2 regions of the Pacificibacter sp. AS14 genome follow, and region 1 is predicted to be linked to the other one. Evidence: riboswitches for the same ligand, from Rfam matches in the RefSeq annotation. Region 1 holds a riboswitch; the other holds the start of a gene.
The links. A riboswitch is a leader RNA that binds a small molecule or an ion and turns the genes downstream of it on or off. The one in region 1 is predicted to bind thiamine pyrophosphate.
Positions count from the first base shown of each region.

Region 2: another riboswitch for thiamine pyrophosphate. It lies ahead of WNY38_RS01685 (YkoF family thiamine/hydroxymethylpyrimidine-binding protein); the one in region 1 lies ahead of thiB (thiamine ABC transporter substrate binding subunit).

Region 1 covers NZ_JBBMQI010000008.1:70,701-78,406, reverse strand. Annotated here, with positions in the region: gene WNY38_RS09860 (cytochrome c1) at 1-343, shown strand, start outside; gene WNY38_RS09855 (ATP-binding cassette domain-containing protein) at 397-1,092, opposite strand; gene WNY38_RS09850 (thiamine/thiamine pyrophosphate ABC transporter permease ThiP) at 1,079-2,629, opposite strand; gene thiB (thiamine ABC transporter substrate binding subunit) at 2,605-3,579, opposite strand; TPP riboswitch at 3,622-3,724, opposite strand; gene aroC (chorismate synthase) at 3,825-4,928, shown strand; gene WNY38_RS09835 (DMT family transporter) at 4,930-5,796, opposite strand; gene WNY38_RS09830 (HU family DNA-binding protein) at 5,868-6,155, opposite strand; gene WNY38_RS09825 (AMP nucleosidase) at 6,286-7,706, opposite strand, start outside.
Region 2 covers NZ_JBBMQI010000001.1:335,558-343,263, forward strand. Annotated here, with positions in the region: gene WNY38_RS01665 (LuxR family transcriptional regulator) at 371-1,123, opposite strand; gene WNY38_RS01670 (ABC transporter substrate-binding protein) at 1,648-2,646, opposite strand; gene WNY38_RS01675 (ABC transporter ATP-binding protein) at 2,643-3,398, opposite strand; gene WNY38_RS01680 (ABC transporter permease) at 3,395-4,183, opposite strand; gene WNY38_RS01685 (YkoF family thiamine/hydroxymethylpyrimidine-binding protein) at 4,188-4,796, opposite strand; TPP riboswitch at 4,790-4,902, opposite strand; gene phoB (phosphate regulon transcriptional regulator PhoB) at 5,181-5,870, opposite strand; gene phoU (phosphate signaling complex protein PhoU) at 5,870-6,592, opposite strand; gene pstB (phosphate ABC transporter ATP-binding protein PstB) at 6,605-7,402, opposite strand; gene pstA (phosphate ABC transporter permease PstA) at 7,419-7,706, opposite strand, start outside.

The DNA of each region.
Region 1 (7,706 bases):
TGAGGATTTCCCTGGCTACTACAATCAAGCATTTGCACCCGGTGGTTACCCTGATGAGTGCAAAGACGAGCACGGGGCTCATACAACCAGCGGCAGCTGGATCGCTATGGCGCAACCACTTTACGGTGAAGACGTTGAATTCGCTGACGAACACTCTAACGAGCTGCACCACGAAGCCGAAGATGTTGCCTCATTCTTGATGTGGACAGCAGAGCCAAAAATGATGGCCCGCAAACAAGCCGGTTTCGTTGCTGTGACGTTCCTCTTCTTGCTGACTGTTCTGCTGTACCTCACAAACAAGAAATTGTGGGCACCGCACAAAGGCAAAAAATTCGACCTGTAAATTCAGGCTGAGACCAACAAAAAAGGCGCTCCATTTGGGGCGCCTTTTTTCATTCAATCACCGACATAGGTCGTGAACCCTGCGGGGGGGGCTTTCAAAAAATCGTCCAGCGCACGTGGCCCATGGCACAGACAGTCCTCGACCCACACAACATCTTGGGCAAAGCGTTCCACATCTTTGATGTCGTGACTGACCATCATCACAGTTGCACCAATGCGCGCGCCAACATCACGCGCAAGATCAGCCATCTCGACCCGCATCGCGGGCCCAAGCGCAGAAAACGGCTCATCCAAAAGCACCAATGGCTTTTCTTGCACCAACAAGCGTGCCAATGCGACGCGGCTTTGTTGTCCGCCAGACAAAGCTGCGGGCAAACGCGCTTCCATGCCAGAAAGGCCCACAGCCCCCAAAGCCCTCAGAACACGGTCTTCATCCGCCGCACTTAACCGCAGGTTTGGATTGATTCCCAAACCTACATTTTGCAGCGCGGTCATATGCGGAAACAGATTGTTGTCTTGGAAAACGTTGGACACAGGGCGTTGATTTGGCCGCAATTTGACGATGCTGTCCCCATGCCAAAGGATATCGCCATGCGTGATAGGCAGGTATCCACCAATCGCCGCCAGCAAGGTACTTTTGCCCGCACCAGAAGGTCCGAGCACAGCAACCCGCCGACTAGAATTGATCGCGACATCAGCCCTAAGCCTAAAGCCATCTTGTTCAATTACGACGCCCTTAAGACTTAGCACGACCACGTCCTCCTCGATCAAAAAGATAAAACAAAGCAAGACTTAACACGAGCAACAACAGAGCAGCGCCCATCGCTTGCTCCATCCGGTAAGCACCCATCAGTCGGTAAATCTGCAACGGCAAAGTGGCCCCATCAGGGCGTGCAAACAGTGTCACTACACCTAAATCACCCATAGACAGCGCCGCGGCCAATCCCGCTGAAAACCCTAGGGGCGCGCGAATACGGGGCAATATAACCAAACGCACCCGCGCCCATCCTGTCACCCCAAGACTGTCAGACAGCGGCCCGAACCGATCTTCGCAAGCCCGCACAGCTGGCCCAATAGAACGCAATACAAACGGCAATGACATCACTGCATTGACCAAGGCTGTGATCAGCAATGCGATGCGCGCAGGGTCCACAAATGGGAACACCATGATGAACAGTCCCGTCCCCATCACCAATGGCGAGGCCGCGACGCTCAACATGCCCAAACCTTCCAGCCAGCGCCATCGTAGGGCCACCAGCGCTAAGCTCACCGCAAAGACAATCGTAAGGCCTGCGGAGCCCAAAGCGGTCACCAAAGACCGCAGTGCAGACGACCAAACAGACGTTGGCAGGGATAAAATATACGGCGCGCCCTGCATTACGATGGCAAGCAAAGGCACGGCCAAGAACAGCGTCGCGAACGTGATCCAAGCACTATCGATGATTTTCGACATTACTCGTCCCTTATCAAACCGCTGCACCGCGCGATCCTGTCCGCCCATGGCGGCTTGCGGGACAGAAAGCCACAGTGACGCCAATGCAGCCGCCCCGCAAATCGCGAACTGCACCCCCGCCAAAAGGGCTGCCTTGCCAATATCGAAATCAAACTTGAAAGCTTGGTAAATGGCCAATTCCACTGTGGTGGCCTTGGGCCCCCCACCAAAGGTCAAAGCGACGGCAAAACTTGTGGTGCAAATCAAGAAAATGATGACCAAAAGCCCCGGCACAAGATTGCGCAGCATAGGCCATTCAATATGCAAAAACACATCCCGCCAAGAGAAATCAAGTGATGCAGCCAAACGAAACTGCTCAGCAGGAACAGACCCCCAGCCATGGATCAAAAGTCGTGTGGCCAGCGGCAGGTTGAAAAACACATGCGCCAGTAAAACGCCATGAAACCCATAGATCGAAATCGGCTCTAATCCAGCCAAAGTCAAACCATAGGCAACGATTCCATTGCGACCAAAGACAGCTGTAAGCCCTAGGATCGCGACGATAACCGGCAAAATAAAGGGCGCGCCCAAAAGCGTGATCAACGCACGGCGCCCCCAAAAAGACCGCCGCGCCAAGGCGCGCGCAACGGGGATGGCCAAAGCAACAGACAGAACGGCGGACCAAAAAGCCTGCACGACGGTAAAGCGCACCGCGGCCACATCAAAGGAATCAAGCGCACCAAACGCGTCGGCCCGAAGAGCCACAGCCGCCAAGGTGCCGAGGCTGAAAAACGTCACCAATCCAGCGACAATCAGCCCCGGCCAAGGATTTATTGCGAGAACGCGCGACGCCATTCGGCGATTGCCTCGTCCCGCAATGCAGCGGCTTGATCCTCATTTAAGAAGATCGCTTTTTCAGGATAGTTGAGCTGCGAAAACTCTTCAGGCCACTGATCTTTTGGCAAAGCTGCTGGATAGGACCAATTGGCTGTTGGGATGAGTTTTTGGAACTTTTCATCCATGATAAACGCCATGAATTGATCCGCGAGCTCGGGTTGATCTGTGGTTTTCAACTTAGCAGCCAATTCGACCATGAAGTAATGACCTTCATCAAACAATGCAGCAGACTTGGTTTGATCTTCTTCCGCGATGATATGGTACGCTGGTGACGTCGTGTAGGACAGCACCATGTCAACTTCACCGTCGGTGAACATGCCGTAGGCTTCAGACCAGCCTTTGGTGACAGTGGTCACTTTCGGTGCAAGCTTGGCCCACTCGGCCTCAGCATCATCACCAAAAACCTGCTTGCCCCAAAGAATCAAAGCCAAGCCAGAGATCGACGTCCGTGGATCTTGAATCGCGATTTTCCAATCTTCATCGCTGTTCACAAGCTCAGCAAAGCTGGTCGGCGGATTGGTAATTTTCGTGTTGTCATAGACAAAGGCCGTGTAGCCCCAGTTGAAGGGCAAAAACGTATCATCCGTCCACTCCAGCGGCAAAGTCAGCGCAGATGTATCGACGCCATGCGGCACAAACAGATCCGACTCCCGCGCTTTTTTGGTCACATCAGAGTTAAAGCCAATGGCGATGTCGGCATTGGTGCGTTCGCCTTCAAGCAACAAACGGGGCAAAAGATCGCCAGTGACATATTCGATTTCGCAATCGCAGGTCTCTTCGAACGCGGCCTTGATCGCAGGTCCGGGGCCCCACTCAGAGCCAAAATAGTCAGGTGCGTAAATTGTAAGAGGGTCAGCAAAGGCTGACGTGGCCAAAAGGCTGGCCGCAAGTGTCAGGCTATAGTTCATAGCTCGCTCCATTCAAAAATGGGCGAAGAAAAAGGTCGCGTCTGGTGATGCGAATACCTTCCCTCCGCCGGTGTTAGCCGGTTCAGGTTCTACGGGTCCGCTTTACGCATCTCAGCCACATGTGGTGGCACCCCGAGGTAGGGCGTAACTTAGCGCTAAATTTGCAAAGCACAAGACCAAGACGCATCGCCCCCTTTCCCAGACGGTCAACACCCGTTAAACCAAGGGCGATCTAGGAGCACAGCATGAGCATCAATACATTCGGCCATCTCTTTCGTTTCACCACTTGGGGTGAAAGCCACGGACCTGCGCTTGGCGCAACTGTTGACGGCTGCCCTCCTGGCATTGCGCTGACAGAAGAGATGCTGCAAGTCTGGCTCGACAAACGCAAACCTGGCACATCAAAATACACGACCCAACGCCGCGAAGCCGATCAGGTCGAAATTTTGTCTGGTGTGTTTGATGGCAAGACCACTGGAACACCCATTCAATTGATGATCCGCAACACGGATCAGCGTTCAAAAGACTATGGTGATATCTCAGAAAAGTTCCGCCCTGGTCATGCGGACATCACCTATTTTCAAAAATACGGCATTCGCGACTATCGCGGAGGTGGGCGTTCTTCGGCGCGCGAAACTGCGGCACGTGTTGCAGCTGGTGGCGTGGCCCGCGCAGCACTGGCGCACTTGATCCCAGATCTAGAGATCAAAGGCTATATGACCCAAATCGGGCCAAACGGCATCATTGGCGCGCGCGATATGGCGGAAATCGACAATAATCCGTTTTGGGTGCCCAGCGCTGTGACAGCCAAGAACTGGGCTGCGTATCTAGATGATATTCGCAAATCTGGCTCGTCCGTGGGCGCCGTGGTTGAAGTTGTCGCAAAAGGCGCACCGGCGGGCCTTGGCGCGCCGATTTATGCTAAGATCGACACTGATTTGGCCTCTGCAATGATGTCCATCAATGCTGTTAAGGGCGTTGAAATTGGCGAAGGCATGAACGCGGCACGTCTGACTGGCGAAGAAAACGCCGATGAAATCCGCATGGGCAACGATGGCCCTCGTTACATGTCCAATCATGCAGGCGGCATTCTGGGTGGGATTTCCACGGGGCAGGATTTGGTCGTGCGCTTTGCTGTAAAGCCGACCAGTTCGATCCTAACCTCGCGCAAAACTGTCACCAAATCCGGCGAAGACACCAATTTGATCACAAAGGGTCGCCACGATCCTTGCGTCGGCATTCGCGCTGTTCCTGTTGGCGAAGCGATGATGGCCTGCGTGATCTTGGATCACCTACTTTTGCATCGTGGTCAAAATGGCGAAACACCTTTGGGTGTTTTCGGCGCATAAATTACGCTTTAGACAGTTGAACGGCTAAGATGGCAACCATGATGGTGGCCACACCCACGAGGTCCCAGCCGTTCACCTGCTCACCCAGAACGAGGGCCGCGATCGCCACTCCGAAAAACGGATTTAGGAAGTGAAATGCGGCCCCTTTGATCGTGCCAATGCGCTCGACCAGTTTGAACCACAGCCATGTCGCAAACAGACCTGGCACGAAAGTGGTGTAAAGCATCGCTACCACCAGCTGGCTCGACATGTTCAGCTCATAGGTGTCAATCACTGGCGACAAAACGCCCAGCACAAGGCTGCCAACCAAACTTTGCAACCCGACCACCATTAGAACATTCGAACCCGCACCGACAGAACGCAAAGAGAGCGTCGCGACGGCCAGCGCGACCGTCCCAACGATGCACATTAAAACGCTCACCGCATCACTGCCTGCGGACAGACGCGTTCCCATGATCAACAATACACCTAGAAAACCGATCACAAGCCCGAGCAAGGCGATGGGTTTGGGAAATGTGCGCATGAATAAGATAGAGAGCAGCGCGACAACCAATGGCATTGAGGACGCCAAAACCGAGGCCAAAGAGGCCTCAACCGATCGCATTGCTAAGAAATACAAGCCAAGATAGGCCGCATTTTGGCACACACCAAAGATGATAATTGCGCGCCATTGCTGACGTGAAAACGACCACGTTTGGCCAAGGGCCCGCGCCAAACCAACGCCGACAACGCCAGACATGAAGAACCGCAAGGACAGCGCCGCCAGCGCAGGCGCATCGGCAACAATAACACGCGCTGAGGTGAAGGCCGATGACCACACCAAAACGAAAGCCACGCCCATCAAGATCGCTTTGGAATCCACTTTCATTTTATGTCCATATAGAAATGCAAAAGGGCCGCGCAAATGCACGACCCTTTTAAAAATACTGCGTGCAAGCCTTAGCCGTTCACGCTGTCTTTAAGCGCTTTGGCAATAGTCATTTTCACGACTTTGTCTGCGTCTTTTTTCATTTGCTCACCCGTTTGTGGGTTACGCACCATGCGCTCTGGGCGTTCACGGCAGTAGATTTTGCCGACACCTGGAAGCGTCACAGCGCCGCCAGCGGAAACTTCGCGGGTGATTATGGCAACAACTGCGTCAAGGGCAGCGCCCGCTGTTTTTTTGTCTGCGGCCAGCTCTTCTGCCAAAGCGGCAACAAGCTGTGTTTTTGTCATTGGTTTCGACATGTCTGTATCTCCTCGTGTCCCCCTTGGATTTAGAGGGTATCGGGCATTTCTAAGCGAATATAGTAGGCCCACACAACGCTTAGTGTGTAGAACCAGCCACTTTTCGCACATTTTGCAGCGATTTTTCGCCTCAGAGGAATGCAGTTTCTTCAAAAGAGCGCAGTTTTCGACTGTGAATACGCTCAATCGGCATATCTCGCAAAATTTCCATTGCGCGAATGCCGATCAAAAGGTGCCGTGAAACTTGGCTTTTGTAAAACTCAGACGCCATGCCTGGCAGCTTTAATTCACCATGAAGGGGTTTATCGGATACACATAGAAGCGTGCCGTAGGGAACTCGAAAGCGAAATCCATTCGCAGCAATCGTGGCGCTTTCCATATCAAGCCCAACAGCACGTGATTGCGACAAACGCTGCACTGGGCCAGATTGGTCTCGCAGTTCCCAATTGCGGTTGTCTATCGTCGCAACTGTGCCTGTACGCATGATGCGTTTGAGATCATAGCCTTCAAGCTGGGTGACTTGAGCCACCGCATTTTCAAGCGAGGTTTGAATTTCCGCCAAGGCAGGAATCGGCACCCAAACAGGAAGGTCCGCATCCAAAACATGGTCTTCACGCAGATAGGCATGAGCCAAAACAAAATCCCCCAATCGCTGGGAATTACGTAAACCTGCACAATGACCCACCATGATCCAAGCATGGGGGCGCAACACGGCGATATGGTCGGTCGCCGTTTTAGCATTCGATGGGCCCACACCGATGTTCACCAAGGTAACGCCAGACCCGTCTGCGCGCTTCAAGTGGTAGGTCGGCATCTGCGGCATCTTGCTGACCGCTTCAATCGGGGTGTCAGGATCAGTGATCTCAACATTCCCTGTGCTCACAAAGCTGGTGTAACCGCTATTTGGATCTGCAAGCTGCGCGCGTGCATAGGCCTCGAATTCAGAAACATAGAACTGGTAGTTCGTGAACAACACGTGGTTTTGGAAATGGCCGGCATCTGTTGCTGTGTAGTGCGACAGGCGCGCGAGTGAATAATCTATACGCTGCGCGGTAAATGGCGCCAAAGGCTCCGATCCGTCTTCGTACTGAAAAGCATACCCATTGACGATGTTATCATGGGTTGTTGCCAAATCCGGCACATCAAAGACATCACGCAAGGGGTAATCCATCACACCCTCTTGGGGCACAGTGACACTGTCATCATTGGCGACTGCAAAATGCACTGGCAGTGGCGTTTGTGATGGCCCGATTTCAACTTTAACACCGTGGTTTTCGATTAACTGCTGCAGCTGGAATGTCAGGTAGTTCCGAAACAGGTCAGGGCGCGTGACAGTTGTGGAATACACCCCGGGCTTGGACACATGACCAAAAGACAACCGACTGTCCTGAGATGCATAAGACCTCACTGTGATTCTAATTTCAGGATAATATGCGCGAAATTTTGAAGCTGGCTTGGTACCCTCGGCGACCTGGGAAAAGCGTTCTATCAAAAATTCCGTGGCTTCGGCGTATAGCTCTTCCAACCGTTGGACTGCAGCCACAGCATCCG
Region 2 (7,706 bases), on a different contig from region 1:
CGGATACGGTTCAAATTGGGGCAGAATGTAAAACGCAGCCCCCCGAAGGGAACTGCGCTCTAAACAACGTGCTACACAAACAATCGGGATGAGGGTTGCATGCAGCTTCACGATCTAAAAAAGGATCACTTTGTCGAAAATAAACAAGCGATCCTTATGTGCCAGAAAGCCAGCAAGACCAGGTAAGCTAAATATGAGCGATCTCCAATCCAATACCTGAGAAGACAAACTTCTTTGTTAAGGTAGGTAAACTTTGCATCAAGGACGTGGGGTAACGAAAGTGGGGAAAACCATACCTTTGAAATTTTTACGAAGAGATTGAGCCTAAAATGCTGAAAATAAAACTAAAATTCCAACTAAGAAAGTAAATCTAAATTCTGTAAAATTGGTTCAAAAGCGAAGCCTTTAAAATTGCCTGAGCTGTAGTGTCGACACCTAAAGCGTCACGCGCGAGCTTTAAGTGCTTTTCAACTGTTGCAGTTGTGAGTCCCATTATCTGAGCCACATCGGCAGACGTTTTACCATCTCCAACCCATTCTAAGACCTCACGCTGACGCGCTGTTAGGCGCCTTAAGTCAAATGGAAGAGAAATAATTTTTAGATGAGAAACGTCACATAAGATTTTGATTTCTTGCCCATACTTGGTCCATATGGCATCGGCTTGTTCCTGCGTCCCCTTGAACCGTTGCATCGATAAACCGATCGCACCTTTGGACCGCGTTGTTGCGTTGCTAAAGCCGATGGTATAGCCGCTCGACACTCCAAATGAGCGATTGAATTCGACTGTGTCCAGCGCTTTGCTGTCCAGTGACTCGTAAACCTCGTCGATATAGGCCCATGAACACACACCAGCATTCTGAGCTGCCCATGTGACAATTGGACCATGCTTGTAGCGGCCGTCATTGAAGTAGCCTTTGACGTAATCTGGTCCTAAGTTGGTCAGAACTAAATGATCTGTAGTGTCCCCAAAACCATTTTCGGTGTGAAAGCGCGTGAATCCATATAAGACATTTTGAAATCCCCAAGATTGAAGCTTCAAAAGCAAAACTTCCCAAACATCCTCGATGGTTTTTGCAGCTAAAATGCTATCTAGCGCAGCATTCATACCCGATCCCAAACTCATAACTAACCCCAAATACTATCCCTTTGTTCAAACTACGCATGAGGGTGCTTTTGTGCAATATTTGTTAATACTTTCCTCACTAAAGATGAAAGTATTGCGATTTTTTTACAAAAACAGGAACAATTCCTTGGAAAATAACTATATTTTGTACGAATAGACTTTGCCAGCACTCAGAGAGCCTAAGCATTTGGCGACCAAGTCTTTACGGTTTCAGCCGCACGGCTTTGGTCAATTAAGCTACTGTGATTACATCTCAGGTGGGGTTATAACTCGTGTGCAGATAATTCAGGCTGCGGGATGAAATTTGATATATTTCATTTGGGTATAGGATGGCCATTAAGAGTGTCTAGATTAATCAAATAGTTTTACATAATACCAATTATAGGATTAACGTTAATCTGAAGTCTTATACAATGTGTTCCACAAGCACCAAGATCAGAACCATCCCGCCCAAGGCCAATCATGTCAAAAGACATGACCAGCCTTAAAGGCGCTCCTCCCCGCGACGCGATTTCTGCAAGTTGTCAGCGCAACAAGTATGCGTTTGTAAACCACGTTGATACATCTGGCTGTGTCGCAAGTGGCTCTCCATCCTCATCGCGCAAGATGCCTGCATCAAACAAGAAGCCAGCGATATTGTCGAACATATCGGCGTCAATCACCCCAACAGCCTCGCCCGCATCTTGCAAGTATCCGCCTTTGACCAAGGTTTGCATTGAGGCGTGAACCAGATCAGGGTTGCTCATCATACCAGCAGTTTCAGCGATGAGAATGTCTGCGGCGGCGCTTGGATTATTGGCTGCAAACGCGTAACCACGTTGCGTCGCTTGTACAAATGCGCGGGCCGCATCAGGGTGCTCAGCTAGCCAGGTGCTATTGCCGCCCAAAAACGTTGTGTGCTGATCTGGCACGCCAAAATCTGCATAGCGAAAGGCGCGTTGGGGACGATCCAAAAGGACAGAGTTCACGCCTTCCCAAGTGCTGACCTCAAGGGTGAAATCCACGCTGCCATTGGCCAAGGCTTCATAGGCAGACGTGCCCAAGGTAACCGTATCAAATACGCCAGTTCCGCCATCGTTTTGGATAATTGTCGAGATCAGCGCATTTTCCCAATCGCTCCCGAACCCCGCATAAATCTTACCATCCAAATCCGCAGGACGTTGAATATCGTCACGCGTTCCATTGAACACAACCCTACCCGTTTCATGCTGGACAACAGCCAAAACAGCCGTCATATCCGCCCCTTTGGCACGCAGACTGTGAAAGCCGACAGCGCTTAAAATGCCAAAGTCCGCGAGCCCAGCAGAGACCAATGTTGTCGAGGATGTATCGGTGTAAGGCAAGATATCGACATCAAGATCGGCCTCGTCAAACCAGCCTTTGGATTGGGCCACATAAAGACCGACGTGGTTGGTGTTGGGGGTCCAATCAAGGGCTACGGTCACGGCGTTTTGAGCCACAGCGTTTTGGGACATGGCAGGCAAAGCAGCACATAGGCATGCAGCAGCGATCAAATGTTTCATAAGTCTTCTCCGGTTTGGTTTAATAAAATATCTAACAGATGCGCCTCAAGGGCGTGGGCCTCAGAGGGGATGGGATTGCCAAAACGTGGGCGCGGCGTGGGCACGACCACTTCGGCAATCACAGTGGCTGGGCGGCGCGATAACACGTAAATGCGGTCAGACAAGGCCACGGCTTCGCGCACATCATGGGTGACCAACAAGGTGGTCCAACGCGCCGATCGCCAGCGATCCTCGAACCACTTTTGCATTTGCATCCGCGTTAAGGCATCCAAAGCCCCGAAAGGCTCGTCCAGCAATTGCATGGGGCGATCTTGCAAAACGGTCCGCATTAACGCCGCGCGTTGCCGCATACCGCCAGACAATTGCGACGGGTAATGCTGGGCAAATTCGGCAAGCCCAAAATCTGCCAACAAGGGCATGGCGCGCGCGCGTGCTTCTTTGCGGGGTACACCCTGCACTTCTAGACCCAAGGTCAGATTGTCGAGAATGCGCAACCAAGGCATCAAGGCATCGCTTTGCGGCATAAACGCAAAGCCATGCGGGCTTTGATACAGCGGATGACCGTTACAGGTGATCAATCCGCGATCAGGGTTCAGTGCACCTGTGAGCAATCGAAAAATGGTCGATTTACCTGCACCAGATGGACCAAGAATAGATACGAATTCGCCCCGCGCCACGTGCAAGGAAATATCAGCCAAGACATCCGTCTGCCCAAGCGACAGACCCACGTTTTGCATATCCAGAACGTTCATTGGTCGCCTCCCGCATCGCGCCAGCGCAAGGCCACGCGTTGCAGCAGCGCAGTGATTGCAAACAACGCCAAGGTCAGCACAGAGCTGATCACGACAGCTGCCAACACAAGGTCAGGGCGAAAGCTGTTTTTCGCGTTCAAGATAACGATCCCCAACCCCGCCCGCGCGCCAACATATTCGGCAAAGATCGCAGCGACGACGGCATAGGTGATCGAAATGCGCAGCCCTGCAAAGAAATACGGCATCGCGGATGGCAGCCGCGCACGACGAAACACAACGCGCTTCGAGGCCCCCATCGAGCGCAAAAGCTCTTCGATTTCAGGGTCGGTGGAATCGTATCCGTCGACCAAAGCCACCAGCATAGGAAAGAAGGTCACCAGCGTGACCAGCAAGATTTTGGGCGTCAGATCAAAGCCGAACCACAGCACGACCAAGGGTGCGATCGCGACCAAGGGCAAGGTCTGACTGACCACAAAAATTGGAAACAAAGCACGGCGCAGGCGCGGCATAAAATCCAACGCAATCGACAGTACGAAAGCAACGGTCAGCGACAATGAGAACCCAGCAAGCGTAGCCTGCAACGTCGGCACTGTGTTGTGCCACAGCACTTCACGGTTCAACACCATCTGTTCCAGCACGCGCGATGGCGCGGGCAATATCAACGGGGAAATTCCCGATATTCGAACGTAAAGTTCCCATAGCGCAAAAGCACTGACAACACTTAAGACGGCAGGCAAGCCGCGTGTCAGGCCTGCGCCTGAACGGCGAGGCAACGGATTTTGCATCAGATCAGCGCTTGGAAGGGCTGTTGGCAGAGACCGTTAAATCAATTGTGACATGGCCGTTTGGCGGGCCGAAGCGGCAAAACGCCTGTTCGAGCGTCGCAAAAACCGGCCCTGCATCGCCGCTGAGACGGGTGCAGAAATTCTTTGACCTTAGAAACGTGCCGCTTTGCTTAAGAAACTCAATGCAGCCCATGATTTCAGCCATGTGATTGCCCGCGCCCATCACGTATAGCGAAAACTGCGCGTCTGCGAATTGGCCTTTGTCAGGGGTCTCAGCAATGGCACTCAGTGCGCTTTGCTGGCGCGACACCAAAGGCTCAGACGGGTTCGCCAGCGCGTTGGTTTGGCAAATGGGATCATCAGGCTCGCCGGGGCAACCGCGCGATAAGGTGCTGCGCAACACGATGTGCTGACCTGTTGAGGCCGCCGCACTGTACAGGTCGCGCAATGCTGGAAATAAGACTTCGGGCGGTCCGACGATCAGAGTTGAAATATCATCAGTCTCAATCCGCAATTTATCGCGCCATGGATCAAGAGCGTGAAGTGACGATAAAATCACATCCACGAACCCATCGGTCATCGGATAAAGGGAAACTTGTGCGCCTACAAACATTTCTGTCCTCCTTGCTACGCTGGCATTATCCAGATCAGCTTTAAGGGTCCGTGGGCTTGTGCCCCCATCTCAGCCGCGACATGACGCGGCTCCCCTGTGGTTTCGTATGATTTGCAGATCGCTTGATTGATTGCAACCCTCAAAAGAGATGTGGAGATTTACAGATGTTCCAAGACGTAACAGCAACGGCGCAGGGTCAGACTTGAGTTGGTGCCAGTGAACTTTCTGTTCCTCACGGTGGCGAGCGATTGTAGCAGACATAAAAAAAGGCGCGGGGAACTTAATCCCTGCGCCTTTATAAATACAATGAGCGTTGCCTGTCGTGGGAGCACCCATTTCGTTAGCTAAATCGCAGTGAACGATCACCTGTCCTACGTCAAAGGTTCATCCGAGCGCGTAGCCAGCGCCACGCACAGTACGCACTGGGTCTTCGCCACCGTGTTGGCAAAGCGCCTTGCGCAGACGTCCGATGTGGACGTCTACAGTACGTGTATCGACATAGATATCGCGTCCCCAGACCCGATCCAGCAACTGTTCACGTGACCATACGCGACCAGGCTTTTCCATGAAGGTGGTCAAAAGGCGAAACTCCGTTGGGCCCAGCTTTAGGGCGCTGTCAGAGCGCGTTACCTTATGGGTCTCAGCGTCCAGACGGATGTCATCAAAAGACAACACCTGCCCCACCGCTGATGGACGCACACGACGCAATTGCGTGCGTACGCGCGCCATCAATTCGATGACCGAGTAAGGCTTGACCACATAGTCATCCGCCCCCGTTTCCAAACCGCGCACACGGTCAACGTCTTCAGAGCGTGCTGACAGCATGATGATCGGGATTTGACGTGTCTCTGCGCGGGATTTTAAGCGACGACAAATTTCAATGCCAGACACACCGGGCAACATCCAATCGAGGACGATGATGTCCGGTGCCTCTTCACCTACAAACATCAAGGCATCATCGCCATTTTCGGCTTTGGTGACCTGAAAGCCTTCTGATTCAAAGTTGTAGCCCAAGACTTCACGCTGCGCTGGCTCATCTTCGACAAGCAAAACATGAGGACGATCGACAGACATCAGAACGACTCCATATCCATGTCAGTGTGAGAGGTCAGATCGCCCTTTGGACGGCCTTCTTCAGGCATTTCACCCGTGACAAGGTAGATCACTTGCTCGGCAATAGAGGTTGCGTGATCGCCCATACGTTCGATGTTTTTGGCGATGAAATGCAAGTGCATACAGGCAGAAATGTTGCGAGGATCTTCCATCATATAGGTCAGGAATTCACGAAACAACGCGTTGTACATTTGGTCAACGTCAAGGTCGCGTTGGCGCACTTGCTCGGCCAGTTCTGCGTCGCGCTGGATGTAGGCATCAAGCGCAAGCTTAAGCATTTCTTCGACTTCACGGGCCATACGGCGAATAGAGGCACCTGCCCCCGCGATCGGATGCATATCGGCCAGAACACCTGTGCGCTTGGCCAAGTTTTTCGCGTAGTCGCCACAGCGTTCCAAATTGCCTGCGATTTTCATCACAGTCAAAACAGTGCGCAAATCACCCGCTGCAGGAGACCGCAATGCGATCACACGTGCGGCTTCTTCGTTGATTTTTTCTTCCAAAGTATCGATGGCTTTGTCAGAGGCACGCACTTTGGCTGCCAGCTCAATATCACGTTCTTCCAAGGCTTGCGCCGCAGAGGTGATGTTGGCTTCGACCATGCCACCCATTTTCATTATCAGGGCTTGGATAGCTTCTAGATCGCGGTCAAAAACCGACGCGATGTGTTTGTCATTTGTCATAGAAGTCACTCCTTAGCCGATCCGGCCAGTGATGTAGGACTCAGTACGCGGGTCCTGTGGATTGGTAAAAATATGGCCTGTTTCGCCATACTCAACAAGATTTCCAAGGTGGAAAAACGCAGTCTTTTGGCTCACACGCGCAGCTTGCTGCATGGAGTGCGTGACGATCACAACAGAGAAGTTTTCGCGCAACTCGTCAATCAACTCTTCAACTTGAGCGGTGGCGATGGGGTCAAGCGCAGAACAAGGCTCATCCATCAACAGAACTTCAGGTTCAGTGGCAATGGCGCGCGCAATACACAAACGCTGCTGCTGGCCGCCGGAAAGACCTGTACCAGGGGAATGCAGACGGTCTTTGACTTCGTTCCAAATCGCGCCGCGGCGCAGGGATTTCTCGACGATTTCGTCAAGATCCGCCTTGGAACGCGCAAGGCCGTGAATACGTGGCCCGTAAGCGATGTTGTCGTAGATCGACTTTGGGAATGGGTTCGGTTTTTGGAACACCATGCCAACCTTGGCGCGCAACTGCACCGGATCGACCCGTTTGTCGTAAATGTCTTCACCTTCGATCTTGATAGAGCCTTCAACGCGGCAAATATCGATGGTGTCGTTCATCCGGTTCAAACAGCGCAAGAATGTCGACTTGCCGCAGCCAGAGGGACCGATAAAGGCCGTCACGGTTTTGTCTTTGATCTCGACATTGACGTCTTTGATCGCGTGGGTGTCTCCGTAGTAGACCTGCACACCTTTGGCGGAAATTTTATTGTCATTCATGTCAACGTCTCTTTTCACAATTCGCATATCGTTCATTGTCTGTAATCCTGTTCTACCAGCGGCGCTCGAAGCGACGGCGGAGGATGACGGCGATGATGTTCATGGTCATCAAGAAGCCAAGGAGGATGATAATCCCGCCCCAAGCGCGTTCATAATACGCAGGGTCGGCACGTTTGGCCCATTCGTAGATTTGGGCAGGCATCGCGGAGTTCGGATCAAGAAAGCCTGAGGCAATCCCATCGGGCATGTTCGAGGCGATAAAGCCAACCATACCGATGAGCAGCAAAGGCGCTGTTTCCCCCAAAGCCTGTGCCAGACCGATAATAGTCCCAGTTAAAAT